4 regions of the Mesorhizobium sp. Pch-S genome follow, and region 2 is predicted to be linked to each of the others. Evidence: predicted binding sites of a transcription regulator. Region 2 holds the regulator's gene; each other region holds the start of a gene.
What was found. Region 2 encodes LexA, which represses DNA repair genes until DNA is damaged. Its sites were predicted from a motif close to TGTTCNNNNTGTGTTCNG; they were not measured.
Positions count from the first base shown of each region.

Region 1: the regulator LexA is predicted to act here: its motif matches at 4,531-4,548, upstream of C1M53_RS00655 (sel1 repeat family protein).
Region 3: the regulator LexA is predicted to act here: its motif matches at 1,585-1,602, upstream of C1M53_RS10475 (YifB family Mg chelatase-like AAA ATPase).
Region 4: the regulator LexA is predicted to act here: its motif matches at 3,639-3,656, upstream of ssb (single-stranded DNA-binding protein).

Region 1 is NZ_CP029562.1:130,086-137,226, forward strand. Features, by position in the region: partial or broken gene C1M53_RS00640 (acetyl/propionyl/methylcrotonyl-CoA carboxylase subunit alpha) at 1-1,286, shown strand, start outside; gene C1M53_RS00645 (ABC transporter substrate-binding protein) at 1,366-2,505, opposite strand; gene C1M53_RS00650 (ABC transporter substrate-binding protein) at 2,725-3,849, opposite strand; gene C1M53_RS00655 (sel1 repeat family protein) at 4,129-4,395, opposite strand; gene C1M53_RS00660 (DUF2147 domain-containing protein) at 4,846-5,187, shown strand; gene C1M53_RS31560 (hypothetical protein) at 5,427-5,576, shown strand; gene C1M53_RS00665 (hypothetical protein) at 5,593-5,787, shown strand; gene C1M53_RS00670 (AMP nucleosidase) at 5,883-7,141, shown strand, end outside.
Region 2 is NZ_CP029562.1:5,711,994-5,719,134, forward strand. Features, by position in the region: gene C1M53_RS26975 (ComEC/Rec2 family competence protein) at 1-1,652, shown strand, start outside; gene lexA (transcriptional repressor LexA) at 1,680-2,402, opposite strand; gene C1M53_RS26985 (LysR family transcriptional regulator) at 2,589-3,482, opposite strand; gene C1M53_RS26990 (antibiotic biosynthesis monooxygenase) at 3,598-3,948, shown strand; gene C1M53_RS26995 (DUF1236 domain-containing protein) at 4,213-4,566, shown strand; gene glp (gephyrin-like molybdotransferase Glp) at 4,643-5,848, opposite strand; gene moaC (cyclic pyranopterin monophosphate synthase MoaC) at 5,848-6,333, opposite strand; gene trpC (indole-3-glycerol phosphate synthase TrpC) at 6,336-7,141, opposite strand, start outside.
Region 3 is NZ_CP029562.1:2,286,846-2,293,986, forward strand. Features, by position in the region: gene C1M53_RS10475 (YifB family Mg chelatase-like AAA ATPase) at 1-1,505, opposite strand, end outside; gene gshB (glutathione synthase) at 1,667-2,608, opposite strand; gene C1M53_RS10485 (transporter) at 2,821-3,189, opposite strand; gene C1M53_RS10490 (methyltransferase domain-containing protein) at 3,186-3,884, opposite strand; gene C1M53_RS10495 (glycosyltransferase) at 3,910-4,890, opposite strand; gene C1M53_RS10500 (GtrA family protein) at 4,999-6,315, shown strand; gene C1M53_RS32080 (hypothetical protein) at 6,249-6,791, shown strand; gene C1M53_RS10505 (EAL domain-containing protein) at 6,909-7,141, shown strand, end outside.
Region 4 is NZ_CP029562.1:5,383,364-5,390,504, forward strand. Features, by position in the region: gene uvrA (excinuclease ABC subunit UvrA) at 1-1,032, opposite strand, end outside; gene C1M53_RS25135 (hypothetical protein) at 1,774-2,061, opposite strand; gene C1M53_RS25140 (ATP-dependent Clp protease proteolytic subunit) at 2,139-2,744, opposite strand; gene C1M53_RS25145 (SRPBCC domain-containing protein) at 2,763-3,209, opposite strand; gene C1M53_RS25150 (metalloregulator ArsR/SmtB family transcription factor) at 3,206-3,520, opposite strand; gene ssb (single-stranded DNA-binding protein) at 3,756-4,292, shown strand; gene C1M53_RS25160 (5'-methylthioadenosine/S-adenosylhomocysteine nucleosidase) at 4,357-5,271, shown strand; gene C1M53_RS25165 (OsmC family protein) at 5,319-5,747, shown strand; gene C1M53_RS25170 (MarC family protein) at 5,809-6,438, opposite strand; gene C1M53_RS25175 (VOC family protein) at 6,511-6,888, opposite strand; gene C1M53_RS25180 (hypothetical protein) at 6,929-7,141, opposite strand, start outside.

The sequences.
Region 1 (7,141 bases), 1.0 Mb from region 2:
CATCTTTACGAGCGCGACTGCTCCGCACAGCGCCGCCACCAGAAGGTCATCGAGGAGGCCCCCGCTCCGGATATGACTCCGGCCCTGCGCAAGGCGATGACCGAGGCAGCGGTAAAGGCCGCCAGGGCAATCAAATACTCGGGTGCCGGCACCATCGAATTCATCGTCGACGCATCGGAAGGGCTCAAGGCCGATCGCTTCTGGTTCATGGAAATGAACACGCGTCTGCAGGTGGAGCATCCGGTCACCGAGATGATCACCGGCGTTGATCTGGTCGAGTGGCAGTTGCGTGTCGCCTCGGGCGAGAAACTGCCCAGGACGCAGGACCAGATCACCCTTTCCGGCCATGCCTTCGAGGCGAGGCTCTATGCGGAGGACGCCTCGAAAGGCTTCCTGCCCGCCATCGGCACGCTGCACCATCTGCGTTTCCCCGGGCAGGCACCGGCCGAGGCCACCATGCGCATCGAAACGGGCGTCCGCGAGGGCGATGCCATTTCGCCTTATTACGATCCGATGATCGCCAAGCTTGTCGTGCATGGAAATGACCGCACGGCCGCACTTTCTGCGCTGGAAACCGCGTTGGCGGGAACGGAAATCGCGGGCTCGGTCACCAACACGGCGTTTCTGGCGGCGCTGGCTGCAGACCCGGATTTTGCCACGGGCGACGTGGACACGGGACTGATCGGCCGCAAGCAGGAAAGACTGACCACCATTCCTGCCCCCGGCGACGAGATCATCGCCACGGCGGCACTCGCAGCCGCCGATGTTGCGGAGAATCGCGATCCGTCGGACCCGTGGTCATCGCTTGTCGGCTACGCCCATTTCCACGCGGGTGCCCGAAACATCGCGCTCAAGGCGGGCGAGAGCACCATCACGGCCCGGATCACCGCACGCACCGACGGTGGCTTCGACGTCGCCACCGACAATGGCATCCATTCGCTGCGTGCTGGTGCGGCAAGCGATTGGCACGCTGGCCGGAGCACGTCACCGTCTTCTCTGGTGCGACCGGTTACAATTTCGGCGTTCCGAACCCGCTCGCCAGGGCAGACGATGCCGGTGCAGGCGCGGGCAACCTGCGCGCGCCGATGCCCGGCCTGGTCAAGGTGGTGCGCTCGGGACCCGGCGAGACCGTGGTCAAGGGACAACCGCTGCTGATCCTCGAGGCCATGAAGATGGAACACACGATCGCGGCGCCGCATGATGGCACCATCGCGGAGATCGCCGCCGAGGGCGCGCAGGTGACCGACGGCACCGTACTTGTGAAATTTGTCGAGGCAGACGCCTGAGCGATGATATCGAACGCCTCCAAAAAAGAATGGCCGGGACAAGCCCGGCCATTCTTTTTTGGAAATCGATCTTACGAGATCAGTCCAGCTTGATCGGCGCGTATTTGCCGTCGTGCCACTGGTTGATGTCGAACTTCGGATCCTTGATGTCACCCTTCTCGTCCAGCGTGATTTCACCAACCACGGTGGCGATCGGCTTGCCGTCCTTCAGGGCCGCAGCCACCTTGGCCGGATCGTCGGAACCGGCACGCTCGACGCCCTGGGCGATTGCCTGGATAACGCCGTAGGAGAACAGGGTGAAGCCTTCCGGCGAGAAGCCGCCGGCCTTGATCTTTTCGACAGCTTCCTTGGCCTCAGGCTTGGCCTGCGGGTCGGACGGGAACACGAACATCGTGCCTTCGCCAGCCGGGCCGGCGATCTGCCAGAACTCCGGATTGGAAAGGCTGTCGGGCATGATCAGCTGGAAATCAAAGTTCTGTTCCTTGGCCTGACGTTTGATCAGACCACCTTCCGGGTGATAACCGCCGAAATAGACGACATCGGCCTTCAGTTCCTTCAGCTTGGTGACCAGCGCCGAATAGTCCTTCTCACCGGCGTTGATGCCTTCGTAGGCGATTTCCTTGAGGCCACCCTCATTCATGGTCTTCTTCACCGCATCCGCCGCGCCCTGGCCGTAAGCGCTCTTGTCATGCAGCAGCACGACATTCTTGCCGGCGTATTTCTTGGCGATCCACGGACCGACGAAATTACCGCCGGCATCGTCACGGATGTAGAGGCGCAGGATCGTCGGCCAGCCCTTCTTGAAGGCAGCTTCCGTCAGTTCCGGGTTGGACGAAGCCGGCGTGATCATGACGATGCCATTCTCGGCATAGATGGCCGACGCCGGAATGGTGGAACCCGAACAGGCATGACCGTCGACGAACTTGATACCCGCGGCCGCAATGCGGTTGGCGACCGAAACGGCCTGCTTGGGATCGCAGGCGTCGTCTTCGACGACGATCTTGATCTTCTTGCCGCCAATGCCACCCTTCTCGTTGATCGCTGCGGCAGCGGCATTGGCGCCCTGCTTGAACTGATCGCCGATCGGAGCGAGCTGACCGGTCATCGGACCGACCACCGCGATGGAAATATCTTCGGCGTATGCCGCCGAGGCGCTGAGCACCGTGGCAAACACGGCTGCGCCCAGGAATTTTGCTGATTTCAACTCGAACCCTCCCATTGCTTTGCGCAAGCCCTCCCGGCTGCGCTTGCGTGCAATGGGCGCAAAAATTTGCTGTTCGTCAAGCCCATGCGGGCTGCATTGCATGTGTCCGGTTAATGCAATGATCAATTCCTGTGATTGGTGTCAGAACCGGTGCCAGTGTTGCCACAGCATCGAAAATAAGAATGGCCGGGATTATCCCGGCCACTCTTCTGTTCAGCAGGAACCTGCCATGGATCAATCCTGTTTGATCGGCGCGTATTTGCCGTCATGCCACTGGTTGATATCGTATTTGGCGTTCTTCAGGTCACCTTTCTCATCGAAGACGACCTCTCCCACGACGGTACTGATCGGCTTGCCGTCCTTCAGTGCTGCAGCGACCTTGGCCGGATCATCGCTGCCGGCGCGTTTGACACCTTCGGCGATCGCCTGGATCGTGGCGTAGGAGAACAGCGTGAAGCCCTCCGGAGCGAAACCCTTGCCCTTGATCTTCTCGATGGCTTCCTTGGCTTCCGGCCGCGCCTGCGGATCCGACGGGAACACGAACATCGTGCCTTCGCCGGCCGGGCCTGCCACCTGCCAGAATTCAGGGCTGGCGATGGAATCCGGCATGATGAGCTGGAACTTGAGACCCTGCTCTGCCGCCTGCCGCATGATCAGCCCGCCTTCCGGGTGGTAGCCGCCGAAGTAGACGACGTCAGCCTTGAGGTCCTTCAGCTTGGTGACGAGCGCCGAATAATCCTTCTCGCCGGCGTTGATGCCTTCGTAGAGGACATCCTTGAGACCGGCATCGTTCATCGTCTTCTTCACCGCGTCGGCGACGCCCTGGCCGTATGCGCTCTTGTCGTGCAGGACGACAACATTCTTGCCGGCATACTTCCTGGCGATCCAGGGGCCGATGAAAGCGCCCTGTGCATCATCACGGGTATAAAGACGCATGATGGTCGACCAGCCCTTCTTGGCCGCGTCGTCGGTCATCAGCGGGTTCGAGGAGGCCGGGCTCATCATCAACGCGCCGGCTTCAGCGTAGACAGCGGAAGCCGGAATGCTCGAGCCCGAGCATGCGTGGCCATCAATGAACCTGACGCCGTTGCCGACGATCCGGTTGGCGACCGAAACCGCCTGCTTAGGATCGCACTGGTCATCTTCGATATCCAGCTTGATCTGCCGCCCGCCGACACCGCCAGCAGCGTTGATCGCCTCGGCGGCGGCTTGCGCGCCTTGCTTGAACTGATCGCCGATCGTGGCGAGCTGCCCCGTCATCGGCCCCACAACCGCGATGGAAATGTCTTCGGCGTAAGCCGCTGAGGTGCTCAACGCTGTCAGCAACAGCGCTGCGCCCAGGAATTTTGTTGTTTTCACTCTAACTCTCCCATTTTGCGCTCCCCTTTGTCGCGCACGATCGAGAATGGGTGAAAAAAACCGTCGTTCGTCAAGCCCGGCCGAACACCGTCGTTCGTCAAGCCCGGCCGAACAAAGCGAAAACCGCGCCGGTCTTGTCACGACCGGTCGCGGTTTTCTCGCAATTCCCCCGAGCACAGCTTCTTGGAGGAAGTCTTCCCTGTTGCCTGGTCGATCCGACTAACCGGTCGCCTTTGTGTTCGCCGTTGGAGCGGCGTCGTCATGTCTTTCAGATGGAAATCAATGCGTGGTCATCCACTCGCGGGCATCGCGCAGCGCTTGTGCAATCTCGCCCTTGGACATTGCCGACGAGAGTTCCGAGCGCCATTCGGCGGCGCGCAGTGACCCCTTGATGGCCGCAATGTTGAACCATTTGTGAGCGGCAATGACGTCGGTCTCACAATCACGACCGGTCGCATACATCACGCCAAGTTCGAAGAGAATGTCGGCCTGCGCGGTCGCGCCCATCGTGCCGACCCCAGCTTCAAGCATTTCGAAACGTGCCATTTGAAATCCCCTTGTCTGACCCTGTTGCTCCTGAAAGCCGCCGTCCGTTTCTTGGTGTGGACGTGCGCTCTTCCGATGCTTCGAAGGATGCCGGGGACGCTTGAATCCGTCGTTAAATGGCTTGCTTAATTTGAGGAAAACAAAGCTAAAACAAGAAGTAAACGTGAGAAACCGTTAAGGATAGGAAGGGCGCGATCGCTGGGTTTCCATTCAAATTCGATGAAAATTCGCGACTGCGAAAACAAGGTTTCGCTAACCACGGCGAAGCTTCCATTTTAGTAAGAAATCAAAAACGCGCATTTCCAACGTCTTGCGGAGGTCAAAGAAAAGCAGCTTTCCTTCCCCAGCGGCACGGCTTTTGTTTTACCGGGGACTGGATTAGCTTACCTGAGCGTAAGGGATGGAGAGGCTGGACCCGGCGTCCAGTTGAAGCGCAAAGGAAGGAACTCGATGTTTCGCAAAGTCAGCCTGGCACTCGCTGCCACATTGATCATGTCGGGTGTGGCGCTCGCCGACCCGATCGAAGGCAACTGGAAGACCGCATCCGGCGCGACTGCCGCGATCTCGGGCGGCGGTTCGTTCTCGATCACGCTGAAGACCGGCAAGCACGCCGGCAAGACCATCGGATCGTTCAAGGCCGCCGGCGAGGGCAAATATTCCGGCACGATCACGGATCCGGACACCGACAAGACTTATAACGGCAAGGCTTCGCTATCCGGCAGTTCGCTGAAGATGAGCGGTTGCGTGCTGGGCGGGCTGATCTGCAAGAGCCAGACCTGGACCAAGCTGTAACCGGACAGCCGGTAACGACGTCAACGGCAAGGCGTTTCCGCCACGCGGGAACGCCTTTTCTTATGGTCCCGGCTTCTTGCAGCCCCGACAAGGCAAGCTCTTCTCTCCCCCCCGGAAGGGAGACATGTCGGACCGTCTCAATTTCCCGTCAATCATTTTGAACCCCGGATGAACGGCAACCTCAGAAGGGGTTCAGCCGCGTTGATGCATTCTCTCCAGCATTGAAGGAGAGGACCCAGATGCTCGCGCGCCGCTTTACCATCGTCTGCCTGCTGACGGCGCTGTTCGGCATGGGTTTTGCGATCCTCGTTGCAGAGAATGCACGGCTGGACCACGGCTGGAACCAGGCCGGCCTGCGATGCGGCACAACCTGCTCCAGTTCATTTTGATCGAGACGAAAACGCCATGACCTCGTTTGCGCAAAACGCCATCGCCATCCTGAAGCTTCTGCCCCGTGCGACGCTGATCCTGATGTTGCTTGCAGCACCGGTTCTGGCGGTACCGACGATGCGGGCCGATGCCGCTTCGACCATCGAAGCGCCGGCACTCAAGAAGAAGGGACTTGGGCTGGTTCTTCTGGTGAGCCTGCAGCGCGCCTGAGTTCAGCGATTTGCGAACGCATCTGGAAAAGCAAATAGCGAACCGCCTGAGGAACCACCCCTCCCAACTGTCATTTTCCATCTCTATAATGGGTCATGGAAAAGCGAATCTACCCACAAGCAATCGAAACCGTGGTCATGCCGGAGCCCTACGCCCGGCAATCCTTTGACGATGCGGGCAAGGCCGTCGCGGCGTTGCGTGCACTGTATGAACGCAACACCAAGTTCCTGCGTGATTCCTTCTCGGCACTGGCTGCCGGCGGGGACAATGACAAACGCTACCGCGCCTTCTATCCCGAGGTGAGCGTCGTCACCAATTCCTTCACCCAGGTGGACTCGCGACAGGCCTACGGTCACATGCCGACACCTGGCCAGTTCTCGACCACGGTCACAAGGCCGGACCTTTTCCAAAGCTACCTGACCGAGCAGTTGCGGCTGATCATGCGCAACCATGGTGTTCCGGTCATCGTTTCGGAATCGGAGACGCCGATCCCTGTACATTTCGCGTTCCTTGAAGGGACCTATGTCGACAGCGCCGCGGCCGAGCGCATTCGCCGGCCGATCCGCGACCTGTTCGACGTGCCGGATCTCGACGGCACCGATGACCAGATCGCCAACGGCACCTTCGAAGTGGCGCTGGGCGATCCACGACCGCTGGCACCGTTCACCGCCCAGCGCATCGACTATTCCCTGCATCGGCTTACCCACTATACGGCGACGAGCCCGCAGCATTTCCAGAACTTCGTGCTGTTCACCAACTACCAGTTCTACATCGACGAATTCTGCGCGATGGCACGGGATCTGATGGCGAAGGGCGGTGAAGGCTATACCGAGTTCGTCGAACCGGGCAACGTCGTGACGAAACCGGGAGCCACGACGCCCAGTGAAGGAATTGCACCGCCACGCCTGCCGCAGATGCCCGCCTATCATCTGAAGCGTGGCGATCATGGCGGCATCACCATGATCAACATCGGCGTCGGCCCCTCCAATGCCAAGACGATCACCGACCATGTCGCGGTGCTGCGCCCGCACGCCTGGCTCATGCTTGGCCACTGCGCTGGCCTGCGCAACACGCAGGCGCTGGGCGACTACGTGCTGGCACATGCCTATGTGCGTGAGGACCACGTGCTGGACGACGACCTGCCGGTATGGGTGCCGGTGCCGGCGCTGGCCGAAGTCCAGGTGGCGCTCGAAGAGGCGGTCGCCGAAGTGACGGGGCTTTCGGGTTACGATCTCAAGCGGGTGATGCGCACCGGCACGGTCGCCACCATCGACAACCGCAACTGGGAACTGCGCGATCAGCGCGGCCCGGTGCAGCGGCTGTCGCAGTCACGCGCGATCGCGCTCGACATGGA
Region 2 (7,141 bases):
CGACGCGGCTGTCGGTTGCCATCGAGACTGCACGCGAAACGATTGCGGATCGCATCCGTGCCTCGATTGGTGGGCCGGAAGGTGAGATCGCTGCGGCACTGATCGTCGGCGTGCGCGCCGGCATTCCGGACTCCGTCAATGAAGCGATGCGAAGGACGGGCATCTATCACATCATTTCGATTTCAGGCCTGCACATGGCATTGGTCGCAGGAACCGTGATGTTCCTGCTACGCGGCGCTTTCGCGCTGTTTCCGGATTTCTCGGCGCGCCGGCCGGTCAAGAAATATGCTGCCTTCGCAGCCCTTTGCTCCATATCCGCCTATCTCGCGATCTCCGGGGTGGTGGTGGCGGCGGAGCGCAGTTTCATCATGCTGTCGGTGATGTTGATCGCTGTTCTGTTCGACCGAGCGGCGCTGTCGATGCGCAACCTGGCGATCTCGGCGATGATCGTGATCCTCACCGCACCGCATGAAGTGGTCGGTCCGTCTTTCCAGATGTCATTTGCCGCGACTGCTGCCCTGATCGGCGCCTACGCGGCTTGGGCGCAGCGGCGTGAAGTCATGCCTGCTCCCGCGCCGCAGGCGCGCTCGTTCGCCGGTTTCCTCGCGCACAAGTCGCTGATAGCGGTTGCTGGCATGGCTGCGACCTCGATCATCGCCGGGCTTGCCACGGCACTGTTCGCGGTCTGGCATTTCCAGCGGGTCTCGCCCTTGAGTCTGTTCGCGAACCTTGCCGTGATGCCAGTGGTTTCGTTTGTCATGCTGGCTGCCGTTCTCAGTGCGATTGCCATGCCGTTTGGCGCCGATGGCCCGTTTCTCTATGCGATGGGCAAGGGACTGACGGTGATGATGGCGATCGCGGACTGGATTTCGGTACGCTCGCCTGTCGATGGTGTTGGTCTCGTTTCGACGCAATCGGTGCTCTTCGTTGCCGTAGCGCTCGCCATCGGTGCGATGGCGACGACATGGCTGCGCTTGCTGGCGGTGCCCTTTGTGCTGGCCGGCCTGGTTGTCATGGGCAATGTCGAAACGCCCGATGTGTTGATCTCGGAGGACGCGCGTCTCGTTGCCTTGCCAATCACCGGTGACGAGCTTGCTGTCAGCCGGGCGCGACCCAATCCATTCACGCTCGACAACTGGCGCCGGGCGCTCAACGTAGAAACGACGATCCTGCCGGAAGATGTTTCGAATGACGCTGAACTGACTGTCGAAAATGCACTCGACATGCCGCCTGGCATGCCATTCCTGTGCGCTCGACGGATGTGTTTCGCCCGCCACATGTCGGGTGCGGTCGTCGTAACGGCGGCTAGTGCCGACATCGCCAAATCGGCCTGCGGGGTCGCGTCGCTCATTGTCATCGACGATGCAACTGCACCTGACCCCTGCAACGATCCGGCAGTGTTGGTTGTCACCAAGCAGGATCTCGCCCGCGTCGGCAGTGCAGCCGTACGCTTCGATTCTTCGGCTGATAAGCCGGCTAACATCCTGTTCGCGCTCGATATCAAAGACCGGCCCTGGCATGCCCAGCGAGGATTTACGCGCGAGGCGAGAGGATTGCCGCCTCGCCCTGAAAAAGCGTTCAAATCCAAGCCAAGACCGACAAACTCGAACCGCTCCGCCTATTCCGACAAACCGGTCTTCAGAAAGCTGTAGTCGGCTAAATTTCCTGGCTGCCTGCGCTCAATAACGGCGGATCAATCCAACCAGTTTACCCTGCACCTTGACCCGGTCCGGTCCAAAAATCCGTGTCTCATAGGCAGGATTGGCTGCCTCCAACGCGATCGAGGCACCCTTGCGGCGGAAACGCTTGAGTGTAGCCTCTTCCTCGTCGACCAGTGCGACGACGATTTCGCCCGGATTGGCCGAATTGGCGTTGCGGATGATGACCGTATCACCGTCGAAAATGCCAGCTTCGATCATGGAATCGCCTTTGACCTCCAGAGCATAGTGCTCGCCCCCCGAAATCATGTCCGGCGGTACGGAAATCGAATGGGTACGGTGCTGGATCGCGTCGATCGGTACACCGGCAGCAATGCGTCCCATGACGGGGATTGAAACGGAAACCGCGACGTCGTCGTCGTTGCTGGGCGCCTGCAGACGTTGCGGTTCCTTGGGCACGGGACGCCCCAGGCTGCCCTGGATGACTGCCGGCGAAAACTTCTTGGCCGCGTTGAGGCCGGGAGCAATCGAATCCGGCAACCGTAGCACTTCCAGCGCGCGAGCCCGGTTCGGCAATCGGCGGATGAAGCCACGCTCCTCGAGAGCAGTAATCAGCCGGTGGATTCCGGATTTGGAGGCCAGGTCCAGCGCCTCCTTCATTTCGTCGAAAGAAGGGGGGATTCCACTTTCCTTCAGCCGTTCATGGATGAAGAGCAAGAGCTCGTGTTGCTTGCGTGTCAGCATCGCCACCCTCCGTGGAACGGAACCGGAATCAGAAAAACAAACCCGGAACAAACACTATCTGTTCCATTTGTGTTCCGCAACCATTTAAAGTTTAATGAATTTGTTGACGCTTTGTTCAGCGTGGCGAGAAGGCTGGCGGTTCTCTGTTGCGAGATCCCACGTCGCCGGCCGCCAAAAGATACTGTCTCATCCTTGCTCGGCAAATAGATTTTCAGCCATGTAATCCACGAACACCCGCACTTTGGGCGAGAGGTGGCGATTTGTCGGCCACAATATTCGGAACGTACCCGTTTCGCTGAGATGATCCGTCAGCAGTGATACCAGCGTGCCTTCGACCAGTTCCGCAGACACGGCGAACGGCGGCAGGCAGGTGATACCGAAGGAGCGCTCGGCGAGGTAGATCAGTGGCTCCAGCGTGCTGGCAACGGAGGTCACGGGAAGATCGAGTTTCAGGTCGCGACCGCTGCGCACGAGGGGCCAGGGCTCGAGCCGCCCCGAATTCGCGTAACGATGATGGAGACAGCGGTGATTGAGCAGGTCCTCCGGCACTTCGGGCGTACCGTATTTGGCGAGATATTTCGGTGCCGCCACGATTTTGTGCCGAAAAGTGCCGAGTTTGCGGCTCATCAGGCGCGTGTCCCGTATGTCTCCCGTGCGGATCACCGCATCAAAGCCCTCTTCGATGACGTCGACCAGCCGGTCCGTAAAATCAAGGTCGAGATTGATATCCGGATATTGTTCCATGAAGGCCGATATGGTCGGCATCAACAGCATGCCTGCAAGCGGCAGAGAGACGCGAAGCTGTCCTCGGGGGCTCGCCTGCGATCTCGAAAGCTGGATCTGCGCTTGTTCGTATTCCGATTGAATGCGCCGGCAGGTTTCGAGGAAGAAACTTCCTTCTTCGGTCAGAGCCATGCTCCGCGTCGAGCGGTGAAAGAGGCGGGCGCCCATTTCGTCTTCGAGCCGGGCGATCGCCTTGCCTACGGCCGAGGCTGTGAGGCCGAGCCGTTGTGCTGCGCCGACAAAGCTCCCGGCTTCCGCTACCTGCACGAAGATGCCGAGTGTTCCAAGTTTGTCCAATTGCGGAATTTTCTTCGTTAGTAATGAGATCACACGAATATTTATCTGCCTGTTTGTCCTGAATATCCAGAGGTCGCCGCGGCAAGAAGGCCGCGATCGTCAGATGGAGACACTTATGAACGAACTCACCGCAGGTTTTTCAGCATCCCCTCAGCCGACGACCTTCGTCGTCAACGTCATCCATGCCCATCCGGGGAAACAGGAAGAGGCTTTCGCCATTATCCAGGACGTCGTGCATTACGTGGCCGAGCGCAAGGAAGGCTTTCTCTGGAGCACACTCGCCAGGAGCACCGATGGTGAAACCGTCGTCAATGTGGAAGCGATCCAGGGCGCCGGCAATGTCGATGAATTTTTCTCCGATCCTGTGTTCGTGGAGAAATTCCGGAAACTCGACACCGTATCGAAAAGCGAATTCCACACCTACACGGTCGATGATCTTGTCTTGCCGAAGCGCTCAGTGGAGTGATCGTCAGGTGAACTGCTCGAGGTAGCGCGTCCAGTCTTATCACTGCCGCTGACAGGATATCGGGAGCCAGCCGCGGTCAGGAGTCTGCATGGTTAGTGCTTCAGTCCGAACAGAGTCTGTTGTCGGCTCCCGGTATTGTTTCAGAGACCGCTGCCTCGGGTCTGGTTCGCACAAAGTTGCCGCAACAAGACCTTAATTCATTGGGAACGGGCTAAAGCGATCCGCATTCTCCTTTCGAGCAATCGTGCTTGAAAGGAGAGAACGATGAGAACGCTTCTTCCCATGTATGCCGTTTGCGCAATGCTCGCAGGCGTTGGCGCCACCTACGCACAGGATACCGTGTTGGTTCCCGAAACGCGGACCGTGGTGGTCCCCGAAGCACGGCCCAATGCGATCGTGATCCAACCGGAGCAGAAGACCGTCATTCGCGAATATGTCCACAAGAATCCGGTGGCTTCGATCAATGTGCTGGGCTTGGAGCTCAATCTGGGCTCGAGGGTGCCCGAGACAGTAACGCTCTATGAGGTTCCCGATACACGCTATCGCTACACTGTCATCGACAACAGGACAGTTCTCGTGGATCCGGAAACCCACGAAATCGTCGAAGTCCTGAATTGATGCGATGTTCGAACCCTGGCTGACGGAAGTCAGCCAGGGTTTTCGCTATTGGTACCTCACTGCCGGAACGCCGGGATCAGCGCAGCATCAACACGCTGCAGGCCGAGCCGGCCTCAGCTGCTGCCGCATATGGCGCCCGAATGATCAAGCCATTGGCCTCCGAGAGAGTTCGGAGCATCGAGGAATCCTGCACGCCAAACGGGGTGGCCGTTAACGTATCGCCGTCCTGCTCAATCCGGGCACGGATGTAATCCTGACGGCGGTCATTGGCCCCCATGTTGGTCGCGAGTCGCGCTTCGCGAATGTTCTGGCTGAAAGGTCTTCCACCAAGCCGCGCAAGCAAGGGTTTCAGGAAAAGTTGCGAACAGACGAGACTCGCCACGGGATTCCCCGGCAGCCCGATACAGCGGATTGCCCCCATGCGGCCGAACATCAGCGGTTTTCCGGGCCGCATGGCGAGTTTCCAGAAATCCAATGTCATGCCTTCACCGGTCAGGACCTGATGGACGAGATCATGGTCTCCGACGGAAGCGCCGCCCAGGGTGACGATCACGTTGGCGCCAGCCTCGACTGCCTGCCGTACGGCAGCAGCGATTGCGTCCCTGTTGTCGGGGGCGATGCCAAGATCCAGCGCATGCGCGCCGACAGACTGGGCGGCGGCTGCCACGCCAAAGGCATTGGACGAGATGATCTGATCCGGCCCTGGCGTACTGCCGGGTGGAAGCAATTCGTCGCCGGTGGCGATGATCGCGACCAGTGGGCGGCGCACCACGGCAAGGGCGGGATGGTTGGCGGACGCGGCGAGCGACAGCGCGGCGGCATCGAGAACCCGGCCCTTGCTGAGCAAGACGTCGCCGGCATTGAAATCCAGGCCTTTGCGACGGACATTGCGCCCTTCGGACGACGGCTCCTGAACCTCGATGGTACCATCGCCGAGATCGCGTACGTTTTCCTGGATCACGATGGTGTCGGCTCCCGCGGGCAGAGGTGCGCCGGTAAAGACGCGCACCGTCTCGCCGATGCCGACTGTGCCCTGGAACGCCCGACCTGCGGGCGCGCTGCCGATCACTTTCAATCGGACCGGCGTTGCCGCAACGTCCGCGGCTTTCGTCGCATAGCCATCCATGGCGGAAGCATCGAAAGGTGGCTGCGTGCGCAGCGCCGCCAAAGGTGCCGCCAGCACGCGATCAAAGGCGTCCGCCAACGCGACGGTCTCCGCACCGAGCGGTTCGGCATCGCTCAGCAGTCTCTGCAACGCTTCTTCGACCGGTACCAGCGACATCAGGCACCCGCCTTGTAGTCGCCGGACTTTCCGCCGGTTTTCTCTACCAGCCTTATGCCGGAAATGGTCATGGCGCGGTCTATTGCCTTAGCCATGTCATAGATGGTGAGACAGGCGACTGAGGCGGCTGTCAGCGCTTCCATCTCGACGCCGGTCTTCCCGGTGACGCGGGCAAGTGCCGTAACCTTCAATCCTGGCAAGGCATGGTCCGGCTCAATATCGACCGAAACCTTGGTCAACAGCAGGGGATGGCAGAGCGGGATCAGTTCATGCGCCTTTTTGGCGGCCATGATGCCGGCGATGCGGGCGGTTCCCAGCACATCGCCTTTCTTGGCGTTTCCGTCCAGGATCATGGCCAGCGTCGCAGCCTGCATCGAAACGAAACCTTCGGCCACCGCGGTGCGCACCGTTTCGCCCTTGTCGCCGACATCGACCATGTGCGCCTCGCCCTGCGCACCAAGATGGGTGAGGGCGTTCCCGGACATCTTCAGACGGCCTCGGCTTTGGCGTCGAGGCCGAGCAACTCGCGCGTTGCCGCCGTCACGTCAGCCTGCCGCATCAGGCTTTCGCCGACGAGGAAGGTGCCGATACCGCTTTTTTCCATTCGGAGGCAATCGTCATGGGTGAAGATGCCGCTTTCGCTGACCAGCAATCGATCGGCCGGCACCATCGCCGCCAGCCGCTCCGAGGTTTCGAGACTGGTCTCGAACGTGCGCAGGTTGCGATTGTTGATGCCGAGCAGGCGTGACCTGAGTTTCAAGGCGCGCTCCGTCTCTTCCTCGTCGTGCACTTCGACCAGCGCGTCCATGCCGAGCAAAAAAGCGGTATCTTCAAGCTCTGCAGCCAATTGATCATCGACACTTGCCATGATGATGAGGATCGCATCGGCGCCCCAGGCGCGCGCTTCGTAAACCTGGTAAGGATCGAACAGGAAGTCCTTTCGCAGTGCCGGAAGAGCGACAGCCTCGCGGGCCGAGGTCAGGAACTCAGGCGCACCCTGGAATGAAGGTGAATCGGTCAGCACCGACAGACAGGCAGCTCCGCCTGCCTGATAGGCTCTCGCCAGAACGGGCGGGTCGAAGTCGGCGCGGATCAAACCTTTGGACGGACTTGCCTTCTTGATCTCCGCGATGAGCGCAAAGGCGCCGGCAGCTCGCCTGGCTTCGAGTGCGGCCAGGAAACCGCGCGGACGGTCGGCGTCGGCAGCGCGCGCCTTGATCTCGACGAGTGGCAGGCGCGCCTTGGCGGCGGCAATCTCTTCGCGCTTGTAGGCTTCGATCTTTCGCAGGATAT
Region 3 (7,141 bases), 3.2 Mb from region 2:
GCCATGCGATACGAAATCGCCTCGGCGAGATGGATGCGTCCGACCGTTTCGCAATCATCGAGGTCGGCCAGGGTGCGCGCCACTTTCAGCACGCGGTGGTAGGCCCGAGCCGAAAAGCCGAGCTTTTCGCTGGCTTCGCGGAGCAAGGCGAGGCCAGCTGCATCCGGCGCCGCGATTGCTTCGATCATGGCCGGCGAACAATGGGCATTGAGCGCAACGCCGCTCATGCCCCGAGCCTCGAAACGCCGGCGCTGGATGTCTCGCGCCCGCGCCACCCGCTCGGCGACGGCCGTGCTCGGCTCCGCCTGGTCCGGCCGGATCAGGTCACTGGCCGACACGGCCGGCACATCGACCCTGAGGTCAATGCGGTCGAGCAGCGGTCCCGAGATGCGGGCCTGATAGTCGATCCGGCAACGATCGCCGCGCAGACAACGATAGCCGGGTTCGCCGGCCATGCCGCAACGGCACGGGTTCATCGCCGCGATCAGCTGGATGCGCGCCGGATACGCGACGCGATGATTGGCGCGCGCAATCACACAGTCGCCGGTTTCCAGTGGCTGACGCAGTGCATCGAGCGTCTGCGGCGCAAACTCCGGGAATTCGTCGAGGAAGAGCACGCCATTATGGGCGAGCGACACTTCTCCGGGACGGACCCTCAGGCCGCCGCCAACCATTGCCGCCATCGAAGCCGAGTGATGTGGCGCTCGAAATGGCCGCCGGTCAGTCAGCTTGCCGCCGGCGAGTTCGCCGGCAACCGAGGCGATCATCGAGACTTCCAGCAGTTCCTTCGGCGCCAGGGGCGGCAGGATGGAGGGAAGGCGCTGTGCCAGCATCGACTTGCCGGAACCCGGCGGGCCGACCATCAGCAGATTATGCCCGCCGGCGGCTGTCACCTCCAGTGCACGCTTGGCACTTTCCTGACCTTTGACATCGGCAAGGTCAGGCAGGTTGCGCGCACTCTGATGCACGCCTGGTTCCGGGCGCGACAGCACCTGCGTGCCGCGGAAGTGGTTGGCCATGGCGATCAGGCTGCGTGGCGCCACGATGTCGATGTCGGGACCAGCCCAGGCGGCTTCGGGCCCGCAGGCGTGCGGACAGATCAGCCCGCGCCCCTCGGCGTTGGCACCAACCGCCGCCGGCAGGGCACCGGCCACCGCAGCGATCGTGCCATCCAGCGAAAGCTCGCCCAGCACCACATAGGAGGCCAGCATATCACCCGGGATGGCGCCGAGTGCCGCCATCAGGCCGAGCGCGATCGGCAGATCGTAATGGCTGCCTTCCTTTGGAAGATCCGCAGGTGCCAGATTGACCGTCACCTTGCGCGCTGGCATCGACAGGCCGGAAGCATGAAGCGCCGCCTGGACGCGTTCGCGGCTTTCGGCCACCGCCTTGTCAGGCAGGCCGACAATGGACATCCCGACCTTGCCCGGCGCGATCATCACCTGCACGTCGACCGGCACGGCCTCGATGCCCTGGAACGCAACCGTGCGAACGCGAGAAACCATCCGAGCCCCCAGCGGGCAGCCTACCCGCGTGACCGGAACGGCCACGGGGTCAAGAAAAGCATGGTTTCTCGATGAGATCAAGAACAATACAGGAACAAACGAACGCACGGGACGTCATCGCGTTGCCTTGTCGGCGAAGCAACAGGAAGAACGCGGAAAGGTCAGCCGCGCTTGGCTTCCACGGCGTCCCAGAAAAGAGCAGCAATGTCCGCGCCACCAAAACGCTTCACTTCGCGGATGCCGGTCGGCGAGGTGACGTTGATCTCGGTCATGTAGTCGCCGATGACGTCGATACCGACGAGGATGAAACCGCGTTCCTTCAGCGACGGGCCGATGCGGGCGCAGATTTCGCGCTCGCGCGCGGTCAGATCCGTCTTCTCGGCGCGGCCGCCGACATGCATGTTGGAGCGCGACTCGAATTCGGCGGGCACGCGGTTGATGGCGCCGACCGGTTCACCATCGATCAGGATGATGCGCTTGTCGCCCTTGCGCACGTCCTTCAGGTAGCGCTGGACGATATAGGGTTCGCGGAACAGCTGGCCGAACATCTCCAGCAGCGAGGCGAGATTGCGGTCGGCTTCCTGCAGATGGAAGATGCCGGCGCCGCCATTGCCGTAGAGCGGCTTGACGATGATGTCGCCGAACTCCTTGCGGAAAGCCGCCACTTCCTGCGGATCCTTGGTGATCAGCGTCTCCGGCATCAGGTCGGCGAATTCGGTGACGAAGATCTTCTCGGGGCTGTTGCGCACCCAGGCCGGGTCGTTCACCACCAGCGTCTTTGGATGAATGCGCTCCAGAATATGCGTGGTGGTGATGTAGTTCATGTCGAAGGGCGGGTCCTGGCGCAGCAGGATCACGTCCATTTCGGCGAGATCGGTCCGCACGGCCTCGCCGAGCGTGAAATGGTCGCCCTTGACGTCACGCACCTGCATTTCCTCGATGCGGGCGAAAACCTTGCCGTCGCGCAGCGACAGCCGGTCCGGCGTGTAGTGATACAGCTTGTGACCACGCCGCTGCGCTTCCAGGGAGAGCGCGAAGGAAGTGTCGCCGGTGATGTTGACGGTCGATACGTGGTCCATCTGGACAGCGACTTTGAGGGACATGCAGGGTCTCCAATCTGGAGCAATTCCAGCAAAGATGCGCAGCGGTTTTGCGTTTGGAATTGCACGATGACAAAGCGGTAGAGCGTTCCGCGCTTCCGCCTAAAGCGGAACCGCTGCAACGAGCAGGACATGAAGCGACGAGCCTTGGCCTGTCAAGCGCCGCAACTATCCGATGGATGACACCAGCGGCAGATGGCGAAAAAGCGCCGACCTCAGGCGTTGATGACGATCAGGCCGCCGACGATCAGGGCCGTGCCCAGCATATATCTCAGGGTGAGTGCCTCACCGAGCAGGCCCCAGGCGAGCAGCGGCACGACGCAGAAGGTCATCGCCATGAAGGGATAGGCAACCGTGAGCGGCACGGATTTCAGCACATAGACCCAGACGATCGTGCCGATGCCATAGATGGCAAACGCCGCGAGCAGATAAGGATCCAGGATGGTTGCGATCAGCCCTGCCAGATCGGCGGCACCTGCCCGCGCGCTGGTGAGCTTGAAGAGGACCTGACCTGCCGAAATCATCAACGGCGTCAGCACCAGCCCCGCCAGAACTGGAAAAGGCAGCGCGCCGATCACGATCACGCCTCTGGCCGGTCTTCGCAATAGAAGATGTCGCGTCCGATATCGACGCAGACATGGCTGGTCGGGACAGGATGCATCGCACGCAGGAACGAGTGCGTGTAGGGGAAGAAGTTGAAGTGCGGATTGAAGGAATAGCGGTATTCCCGCTCGCGCGGCACGACGATGATCAGGCGTTTGCGGGCGATCCGCCGCAACTCGGCAATCGCCTGCCGATATTCGAGAACGTGCTCGATGACATGGGTGCAGACCACGGTGTCGAAGGCGCCATCCTCGAACGGCAGATCCTCGATGCGCGCGGCGACATAGTCGATACCGTCGATGGCCGCTGCATCCTCGACAACGAAGTCGACACCGACATAGCGGCCGCCTTCGCGCGCCGCGCGAATGCGTTTCAGCAGGACGCCGGTGCCGCAACCAACGTCGCAGACCGACTGACCGACCGTCGAGGCGATGATCTTCTCGATGCAGGCCTGCGAGTTGTCCGTGCCTTCATGAACCCGCGGGTGGTCACGATAGAGCGTCTCGTACTCCTCCGCGGTCAGGAACGGCGCACGTTCGCGAAAGGAAGCCAGCCGCGCGATATGGTCGCCCCAGGCCAGGCTGGCGACAGAGCGGAACAGCCGCGAGTCGCGGATGACCGGTGGCAGGACATCTTCGAGAACAAAGCGGATGCGATTGGTGGTTTCGCGGTTCAAGGAGATTTCTCCAAAACGATTGCTGTCAAGCCGCCTTGTTCGACGCACCTGGCGTGGAGGCGGTACTGTTCTGGCGACCCGGCATGCTGAGATAAAAAATCCGCTTCTGCTCTGCCCGGCCCCGCGAGACGGAATCGAGAACCAGTCCGGTTGCCAGCATCAGCATCGACAGAAGCAGCAGTCCGACCGAAAGCACCCAGGTGGGAATGCGCGGCACGAGACCCGTTTCGGCGAACTCGACAAACACCGGCACGCCCAGGACCGCGCTGGCCATCAGCAGCAGCATGGAAATCGCTCCAAAGAAGCGTAGCGGCTGCGTCTCCTTCAGCAGCATGGTGAACATCCAGAGAATCCTGGCGCCATCCTGGAACGTGGACAGTTTCGAAGACGAGCCCTCGACGCGACGGCCATAGTCGAGTGCGATCTCGCTGACCGGCAGCTTCAGCTGCGAAGCGTGCACCGACATCTCGGTCTCGATTTCGAAACCACCCGACACCGCCGGGAAACTCTTGACGAAACGCCGGCTGAAGACGCGGTAGCCGGAAAAGATATCCGTGAAGTCGCGGCCGAACAGGCGCTTGTACAGGCTGTTGAACAGGCGATTGCCGAAGGCGTGGCCCTGCCGCCCGGCGTCGTCCGTGACGCCGCGCCGGGTGCCGACAACCATGTCGCAGCGCTCGGTAAGCAGCGTATTGATGAGCAGAGGCGCATCCTCTGGCGCGTAGGTGCCGTCACCATCGGCCATCAGGTAGATGTCGGCATCGATGTCGGCAAACATGCGCCGTACGACATTGCCCTTGCCCTGTCTTGGCTCGCGCACGACGACGGCGCCGGCAGCGCGTGCCTTCAGCGCCGTAAGGTCTTTCGAATTGTTGTCATAGACGTAGATCGTCGCGATGGGCAGCGCCTCGCGAAACCGCCGCACGACATCGGCGATGGTCAGCTCTTCATTGTAACAGGGCAGCAAGACCGCAATCGTCGGTTCGTAGCGGACTTCGTGTACCATCGCTGTTTCTCGCTGGACCCCGGCGACCGAGCGCTGGAGGGCTGACTTTACTATTTATTGAAGCCGTTAAAGCTAGGTTTAGACACATCTGGGTTTGGGGGCTTTTCGATGGGCGCGGCCGAAAATGGGGCCTCGAGCTGGCGGCGTGATCTTGCCTGGGCGCTTGTCGTCGCGCTGTTGGCGCTGACAATCAGTGCCATCGGCGGCTTCAAGACGATGAGCAACAGCAATGGCGACAATGACAGCCTGCTCAGGCTCGTCGAAGTGCGCGATTTCATGGCCGGCCAAGGCTGGTTCGACCTGCATCAGTACAGGATGGGTCCGGAAGGCGGATTCGTCATGCACTGGTCACGCCTGGTCGACGTATTGCTCAGTGGTTTGATCCTGGTTGCAAAGGCTTTCGGCACGCCCACATGGCTTGCCGAAAGTTTCGCCAAAGCGGCTTGGCCGACGCTCACCTACTGGCTGACTGCTTTCTTTGTCGTACGGACCGCTCGGCGCTTTGGCGGTGATGCAGCGGGTTTACCGGCTGTGATCATCATCGGTGCAGCGCTGTACTTCATGGGTATTTTTGCACCTGGCGACATCGACCATCACAACATCCAGCTCCTGCTCGTCATGGCTGCCGTCAATTTCTTGCTCGCCGCACCCGACTGGCGCCCGGCGGCCTTGCTGTCAGGAAGCTGCGCTGCCCTCAGCCTGGCCATCGGCATGGAAACCGCGCCGTTGGTTGCGGCAATCGGTTCGTGTGTGGCAGGGTTGTTTCTCTTCTCCGGAAGGCAGGAAGCGCCGACTGCGGCCGGTTTCGGGTTGGGTTTCGCCGGCGTTTCGGTATTGGTCCTTGTGTTCACGGTTGCCCCTTCGAACTGGGGAGTGGCGACTTGCGATGCTTTCTCAGCGGTCCAATTTGCCGTTGCCTTCATTTGCGGAGCCGGGCTCGCCGGCGCCGCTTCAATCGACCGGTTCAATGTCAGCGTTTCGCGTAGGCTATTGGCCCTCGTTCTGTTGGCAGGCATTGTGGCCGTCGTCGTAGTCCTGCTGTTTCCACAGTGCTTGCAGGCGCCATTCGCCAATCTCGATCCCCGCCTGCACACACTCTGGCTGAACAACGTCGAGGAAGCACAGTCGCTGTTCCAGCTGATGAAAGACGATCGCGCGTCGGTCGTCGGCTGCTACGTCACGCCGCTGATCGCACTGGTCCTTCTCGCCTTCCGTCTGATCCGAGGGGACCGTCGCCGCGTGGTCTACGTCATGACCGCGCTGCTGCTCATGGCCTTTGCCGTCAGCATCTGGCAGGTCCGGGGAATGCCATTTTCCATCACGCTGGCAGTCATTCCACTCGCTGCCTGGGTGGCGATGTGGCGCGAACGCGCAGCAAGATCGCCATCGCTGCGCCGTCGGCGGCGATGGTGCTGGCCTGGCTGATCTCGCTCAACGTGATATGGAGCACGGGGGCCCGGTCGATGACGATGTTGACCAACACTGCGCGGGAGAGCGCCGCTGAAAGCAGCGCGAGCGCATGCACGGGCCCAGTCGACTATGCCGTGCTGGCCGGCATGCCTGCAACCACGGTGCTGGCAGTCTCCAATCTCGGCTCGCCGATCCTTGCCTACACCAACCATCGCGTGTTGGCCGGCCCCTATCACCGCAACATCGAAGGCAACCTTCTCGTGCTGGACGCCTTCACCGGTCAGGCTGCAACAGCTCAGGCAATCGTTCGAAACCAGCATATCGGGCTGGTCGCGCTCTGCCGTTCGGATCCCGAAGCCGGCAATCTCGTCAGCGTGGCACCGAACGGCTTCCTGGCCGAACTCATCAAAGGTCAACTGCCAGCCTGGCTGGAACCCGTTCCCGGTACATTGGGCCAGCCGCTCGAGCTTTATCGGGTCAAACCCGACTAAATTTCAGCCTTGCCGGCACCGTTCCGCGGGAAAGCGCCGGCTTATATTCGAGATACCTTTCTTAAACGGTTTGCTGTCACTCTGATAAGAAATTCCAGAATAAGAACAGGGACGCCGATGCAAACCTCGTTTGGCACCGGGCAGACGAACAGGGAGAATACGGATCTGGCCTTCACCGATCCGTTGACCGGCCTCGGAAACCACCGTCGTTTCTTCGACAAGGTGGAACGCCTCATCGCGGACCGCTCGGACGATCCGGCCCCTTTTGCCGTTGGCATTCTCGACCTCGACGGTTTCAAGCCGATCAACGATCTGTTCGGCCACAAGGCCGGCGACGACATCCTGATCCA
Region 4 (7,141 bases), 330 kb from region 2:
TGCCTCCAGCGTCTGCGAATAGTAGGGCGAGGTGGATTTTGCCCACGGCGCCACCGCGCCGTCGCGCAAGGTCACATTGTCGTCCGGCACGACCAGGTTTTCATCGATGGCGCGCTGGCTGCCCAAGCCATCGCAGGTCGGGCAGGCGCCGAACGGGTTGTTGAAGGAGAACAGCCGCGGCTCGATCTCCGGAATGGTGAAGCCGGAAACCGGGCAGGCGAACTTTTCCGAAAACAGGATACGTTCGTGCGTCTCGTTCTTGGATTTGTAAGCGGATTCTTCTGCTGTGGCCTCTGCGGGCAGCGGCCGATCGGCGAATTCCGCAACGGCGAGCCCTTCGGCAAGCTTAAGCGCCGTTTCCATGGAGTCGGCCAGCCGCGTGGCGAGGTCGGCACGCACGACGATACGGTCGACGACGACGTCGATGTCGTGCTTGTACTTCTTGTCGAGTGCCGGCACGTCGGCGATCTCGTAGAAAGTGCCGTCGACCTTGACGCGCTGGAAGCCCTTCTTCTGGAGCTCCAGCAACTCCTTCTTGTATTCGCCCTTGCGTCCGCGCACCATCGGCGCCGTGATGTAGAGGCGGGTACCTTCCTCAAGGGTCAGCACGCGATCGACCATCTGCGAAACGGTCTGGCTCTCGATCGGCAGGCCGGTCGCCGGTGAATAAGGCACGCCAACGCGCGCGAAGAGCAGGCGCATATAGTCGTAGATTTCGGTAACGGTGCCGACGGTCGAGCGCGGATTGCGCGACGTCGTCTTCTGCTCGATCGAGATGGCGGGCGACAGACCATCGATCTGGTCGACGTCCGGCTTCTGCATCATCTCGAGGAATTGTCGGGCATAGGCCGAAAGGCTTTCGACGTAGCGGCGCTGCCCTTCGGCATAGATGGTATCGAAAGCGAGAGACGATTTTCCTGAACCGGACAAGCCCGTCATCACCACGAGACTGTCTCGCGGCAGATCCAGGTCGACGTTCTTAAGATTGTGCTCGCGCGCGCCGCGAATGGAAATGTACTTATGGTCGGCCATGCCGCTCCGCCGCCTCAGCTTGCAATGTTTCGGATTGGCGAACCCAGCCGCCGCCCGCTCATATGGGTATTTTTGCCGCAAGATCGAGACTCTCCGGCTACTTTCAGCGTTTAACCGCCTTTCGCGCGGGCGGGCAAGCAAAAAAGAACAAAGGCCGAACGCGCTCCTGACAATGCGATGTCAGCAGAACGTGACGTTCCGGACCGTTCCGATCACAATTTTTATAATCGGCCGGCCGCCGGTTGACGCTGCGGAAGTGAAGGCGCAAGGTTAGCCGTCGCCTGAACCGATCGCCCCGTGGCGATCCTCGAGCCGGAAGGCGGTCTGCGAGGCGCCGCAGACCAAAACGAGTGAGAGTTCGGGCAGACGGCAAGAGCAACCAGAAACAGGAGCGAGGCATGACCCCACCGGACAGTCCCTTCAGGCTCCATCTGTCGTTGGAGCCGCGGCGGGCATAGGTGTCAGGAAGGCGGCGCCTTCCCGTACAAACCGTGACCTGCCGATCCCCTTACAATCAGAGACCATTAGTCGGGTCGTCGGCCGTGAGCCGCGAAGCACCCGAAACCCAAAGCCGGTAAAACGCTCCCGGCAGAATTGGGTAAAGCCCTAAAAAGCCCCGTCCGCATGCCAAAGCGCAGCGGCGGGGCTGTTCTTTTGCGGTGAGTACGACTTCGCGAGATCGTCACATGCTGCGCCGACGCCACGGCTGTCGTGACGAAAGATCAGCAGAATCCGCGCAAATTACCGCCGCGGGGCAGGAAGATTGCCTGCGCCGATGTCCACGATCACCGAGCCCGAAATGCGAACATCCATGTCACCGACCTTGAACCGGCGACCGGAGGCGGGATCGTAATCGTCCGGTTCCGGTTGTGGAGCCGCCGGTTTGACGATGCTGTAGCCGCCATTGACGCCGGGCAGGGGCTTTGCAGCCTGTTTGCCGGCTTCTCCGGCAAATCCTGTCGTTGTCGAAAAAAGGGCAATCGTAAGGGCTGCCAGATACGATGACGGTGAGAGGCGGGCGGTGATCATGGCGCTAACATAGGCGTCTTCACCCGTGACGGCCAGTACCCGCCGAGCCTTCGGATCGGATGTGCGGGGATTTGTTCCTATGCAGCCCGTTTGCGCGTGTCGTAGACGTGATCGACCAGGCCCCATGCCCTGGCTTCCTCCGCGTTCATGAAATGGTCGCGGTCGAGCGTGTTCTCGACGTCTTCGACCGTGCGGCCGCAATGCTGAGCGTAGAGATCGATCATCTGCCGCTTGGTCTTCAGGATATCCTCGGCGTGCCGCTGGATGTCGGAAGCCTGGCCCTGGAAGCCGCCAAGCGGTTGATGCAGCACGATCTTGCTGTTGGGGAGTGCGATGCGCCGGCCAGGGTCGCCAGCCATGAGCAGGAACGAACCCATCGAAGCCGCAAAGCCCATGCAGACCGTCGACACCGGGCAGGAGATGTAGCGCATCGTGTCATAGATGGCGAAGCCGGAGCTCACCACGCCACCGGGTGAGTTGATGTAGAGCGACACTTCCTTTTCCGGATTGTCAGCTTCCAGCGACAACAACTGGGCGCAGATGATGGCGGCCATGTTGTCTTCGATCTGGCCGTTGACGAATATGATGCGTTCACGCAGCAGCCGGGAGAAGATGTCGAAAGCGCGTTCGCCGCGACTCGACTGTTCGATCACCATCGGCACAAGATTGGCGACACCGGACATTGTCTTGGCTCCTTCCTGTTAGGCGGCCATGCGCCATTGCGGCGCATTGGCCGCTGCGAGGGTTTTGGTGGGTTTGGGGGCATCGACGACGACGCTGCAGCCGGCGCCTGAGATGCAGCAGACTGCCGTTGCGGCGGCGGCGAAGCCGTCATGGACGACACGCAGATGCGTGCCGCCACCGGCGGCGGGCGTCAGTTCGAAGGTGACGATGCTGTCGAACCCCACTGTGGCGTTGGTTTCGGCTTCGCGCCAGGAATAGCGCAGCAGGCGGCAAGGCTCGGCTTCCAGCACGGTGCAGTCGATGCGGCTTTCCGTGCCGAGCGAAAAGCGATGGCCGGTCTCTGCTTTGATGTCGTTGGGCATCAGCCAGGCCGCGACGATTTCCGGCTCGGTGAGTGCGCGCCAGACTTTTTCAGGCGCATCCGGCAGATCGCATTCAACGACGATGTCGTCGGGTGAGGTCATTGATCCATCTCCTTCAGCACGGTCTTCAGCCTTTCGATGCGGTCAGGCCAGAAGGTGCGATAGCGTTCGATCCAGCTGAGCAGCGGCGATAATCCTTCCGGGGCGGCCCGGTAAAAAGCATTGCGGCCGACGCGGCGTTCGCTCACCAGCCCGGCGCCGCGCAGCACGGCAAGATGCTGGGAGACTGCCGGTTGGGACACCGGCGTGCCGGCGCGCAGTTCGGAGACAGTCATCTCGTCGTCGACCAGCCGTTCAAACAGCGCGCGCCGTGTCGGGTCGGCCAGGGCCTTGAAGATTTCGGATTCGATCATGCTAAAACATAAGTGGATACTTATCCGTTTGGCAAGAGCCTCCCCGGGGTAAGGACTTGAAACGAAGCCTGGTCGGCTCTTTTGCTGACATTCCTTGACAAATAGCCAACGCGGGAACTAGAACAGAAATAGAACAAAAACGTTGTGGGAAAGGCATGTCCGTGGAGGCGGGCAGGCCCCTCAGCCTATATGGTGCGGCGAGAATTCTGGTTTCGGACGAGCGCGGAGAAGTGTGATGGCTGGCAGCGTCAACAAGGTCATTCTGGTGGGGAATCTGGGTGCGGATCCCGAAATCCGCCGGCTGAACTCGGGTGAGCCGGTCGTCAACATCCGTATCGCCACCTCGGAAAGCTGGCGCGACAAGAACTCGGGCGAACGCAAGGAAAAGACCGAGTGGCACAACGTCGTCATCTTCAACGACCAGCTCGCCAAGGTGGCCGAGCAGTATCTGAAGAAAGGCATGAAGGTCTATGTCGAGGGTCAGTTGCAGACCCGTAAATGGCAGGACCAGAGCGGCCAGGAGCGCTATACAACCGAAGTCGTGCTGCAGAAATTCCGTGGCGAATTGCAGATGCTCGATGCACGTGGCGGGCAGGGTGAAGGTGGCCAGGTCGGTTATTCCGGCGGCAACCGCGACAGCTTCGGTCAGTCCGGCCCGAGCGACTTCGGTGGCGGTCGCAGCTCGGGTGGCGGTGGTTTTGGCGGCGGAAACGGCAACCGCGGTGGCGGTGGCGGCGGTTCGCGCGAACTGGACGATGAAATCCCGTTCTGATTGCTGATGGGCGGAATTTTCCGGCCCACAGGCCTGACATGGTGATACGGCGAGGAGCTACGGCATGAGTGCATTCGCACGCGTGATTGCGATCGGCCTGCTGTTCTTTGCCATGTTATCCGCTGCCGTTTCGGCTGCCGAGCGGCTCGATGACAAGCCGCGTATCGCAGTCGTATCAGCATTCCCGCCTGAATGGGTGGCGCTGCAGACAGATCTTTCTGATCGAACCGAGCATGAGATCAACGGTCGCCAGTTCATCACCGGCAAGCTGGCCGGCAAGGACGTCGTGCTGTTCCTGAGTGGCGTCAGCATGGTCAATGCGGCCATGACCATGCAGGTGGCGCTCGACAGGTTTGTCGTGACGTCCGTGGTGTTCTCCGGCATTGCCGGCGGCGTCGACCCGGCTCTCAGCATCGGCGATGTCGTTGTCGCCGATCAGTGGGGCGAATATCTGGAAGCGGTTTTCGCACGCAAGGTCGGCGACGGTTACGAAATCCCGCCGTTCATACCGAAGGATCAGTTTGCGGGCTACGGCATGATCGTGCCGCGGTCCGTGACTGTCGCCCGCAAGGGCGGCGAGGAAACGAAGTTCTGGTTCCCTTCCGATCCGGCCCTGTTGGAGGCCGCCCGCAAGGTCGCCGCCAGACTCGACCTGCAGGCTTGCGCCCCAGAAAACAGATGCCTTACCAAGCCGCCGAAGATCATCGTCGGCGGCAACGGCGTTTCCGGCCAGGCTTTCGTCGACAACGCCGAGTTTCGTGACTATGTGCACAAGACTTTCGAAGCCAAGGTGCTTGACATGGAAAGTGCGGCGGTCGCGCATGTGACCTACAGCAACGGCGTTCCGTTCGTGGCGGTGCGCAGCCTTTCCGATCTTGCCGGTGGCGGAGAGGGAGCCAATCAGATGGCGACCTTCATGGCGTTGGCGTCGACGAATTCGGCCAGTGTCGTCAAGGCGCTGCTGGCCGAGATGCCTTAAGGCGGACATCAGACTACAAAGATGTCCAAAAATATAGGGATGCAGGGATGAAGGCGCGGATCAAATGGGTCGAGGGTCGCACATTCGTGGGCGAGTCCGGCAGTGGCCACAAGCTGGTTCTCGGTACGACACATGGTGAAGAGGGCAAGACACCCGGCCCGAGCCCAATGGAATTGCTTTTGATCGGTACGGGCGGTTGTTCGGCCATCGACGTGGTGCACATCCTGGAAAAGGGGCGGGAGCAGGTCGAGGATTGTATCGTGGAACTCGACTCCGATCGTGCGGCGACAGATCCCAAAGTGTTCACGCGTATCCACATGCACTTCATCGTCAAGGGCAAAGGACTGTCACACGACAAGGTCAAACGGGCGGTTCAGCTGTCTGCGGAAAAATACTGCTCGGCCTCTATCATGATGGGCAAGACGGCAACCGTTACACACGATTTCGAGGTGATCGATACCGCTGCTTCGAGGTGATCGATACCGCTGCTGAATGAGGCTGCCTGCGCAGCGATGCGATTGCACGCGTTTGAGGCGATCAACTCGCCGCCAGGGCCTTGATACCGTCGGCTACGAACTGGACCGCGAGTGCGGCGAGGATCACACCGAGCAACCTGGTCAGGATCGAGCGCCCGGTCTGCCCAAGAATACCGTCGATGCGTTCCGCCAGCACGAATACCACATAGGTGATGAGCAGGCATGCGAGGATGATGCCGAGCAGTGCCAGCTGGCCTCCGATACCTTGGAAGGAACTTGACAGCAGGACTGTGGCCGAGATTGCGCCCGGGCCGGCGATCAGTGGGATCGCCAGCGGGAAAGCCGCAATGTTATGGATGTGATCCTTGGTGATTGCCACATCGGCGCTTTTTTCCTTGCGGTCCTGCCGGCGTTCGAAAACCATCTCGAAAGCGATGAAGAACAGCAGGAAGCCGCCGGCGACGCGGAAAGCGGGCAGGGTGATGCCGAACACCGAAAGGATCGAGGCGCCGGCAACTGCAAACAGCGCAATGACCAGAAAGCCGATGATCGAGGCGCGAACCGACACCTGGCTGCGTTGCTCGCGGTTCATGCCGCGCGTCACGGCAAGGAAAAGCGGGGCGAGTCCCGGCGGGTCGATGGTCACGAGCAGTGTCACGAAGGCGTTGAACAGGCTTTCGTAGCTCGGCATGCCATTCCCCTCTCTCGCCGCAACCAGACCATTGGTAGCGCGAATATCGGGAAGTTGCCAACGCCCAGTCGGTCAGCTGCCTGAGCCGCAATAGGCCTCTATGCGATAACCATCCGGATCGATGGCGAAGGCTGCGAAATAGCTGTCGCCATAATCGGCGCGCAGGCCGGCCTTGCCGTTGTCGCCGCCGCCGTTGGCAAGGGCTGCCGCGTGGAAAGCACGAACGCTGTCGCGGGTTGGTGCGGCGAAGCAGAAGTGAAGCCCTGATGCCATATCCGCCGGCACAGGCCGCTCGACTTCGAGAATCCAGAGCGAAACCTGATCGCCGCCATAACCCAGCGAACCGGCAGATTCGCTGAGGCACGCATAGCCGAGTGGTGCCAAAACCGCGTCATAGAAAGCCTTGGAGCGGGATGGGTCGACAACACCGATCGAGACATGGTCGAGCATTTTGAACCTCGTTTGAATTTGCGTTGTTGAGATCGGAACGTCAGGCGACGCGTCGAGCCAGGAATTCAACCTGCAGGTGCCAGTTTCCTTCGCCGTCGGCACGCTCCCCAAGCCAGCGAAACGAATTGTCGGTGATTTCGGTGAAGCGCCAGCGTGTCCGTGTTCCGCTATCGTCGCTGCCGATTTGGACGATGTCCGCGCCGTCGGCTCGGCCGGTCTGCCGGCTGTAGTATTGCGTGCGCGGATCGCTCCA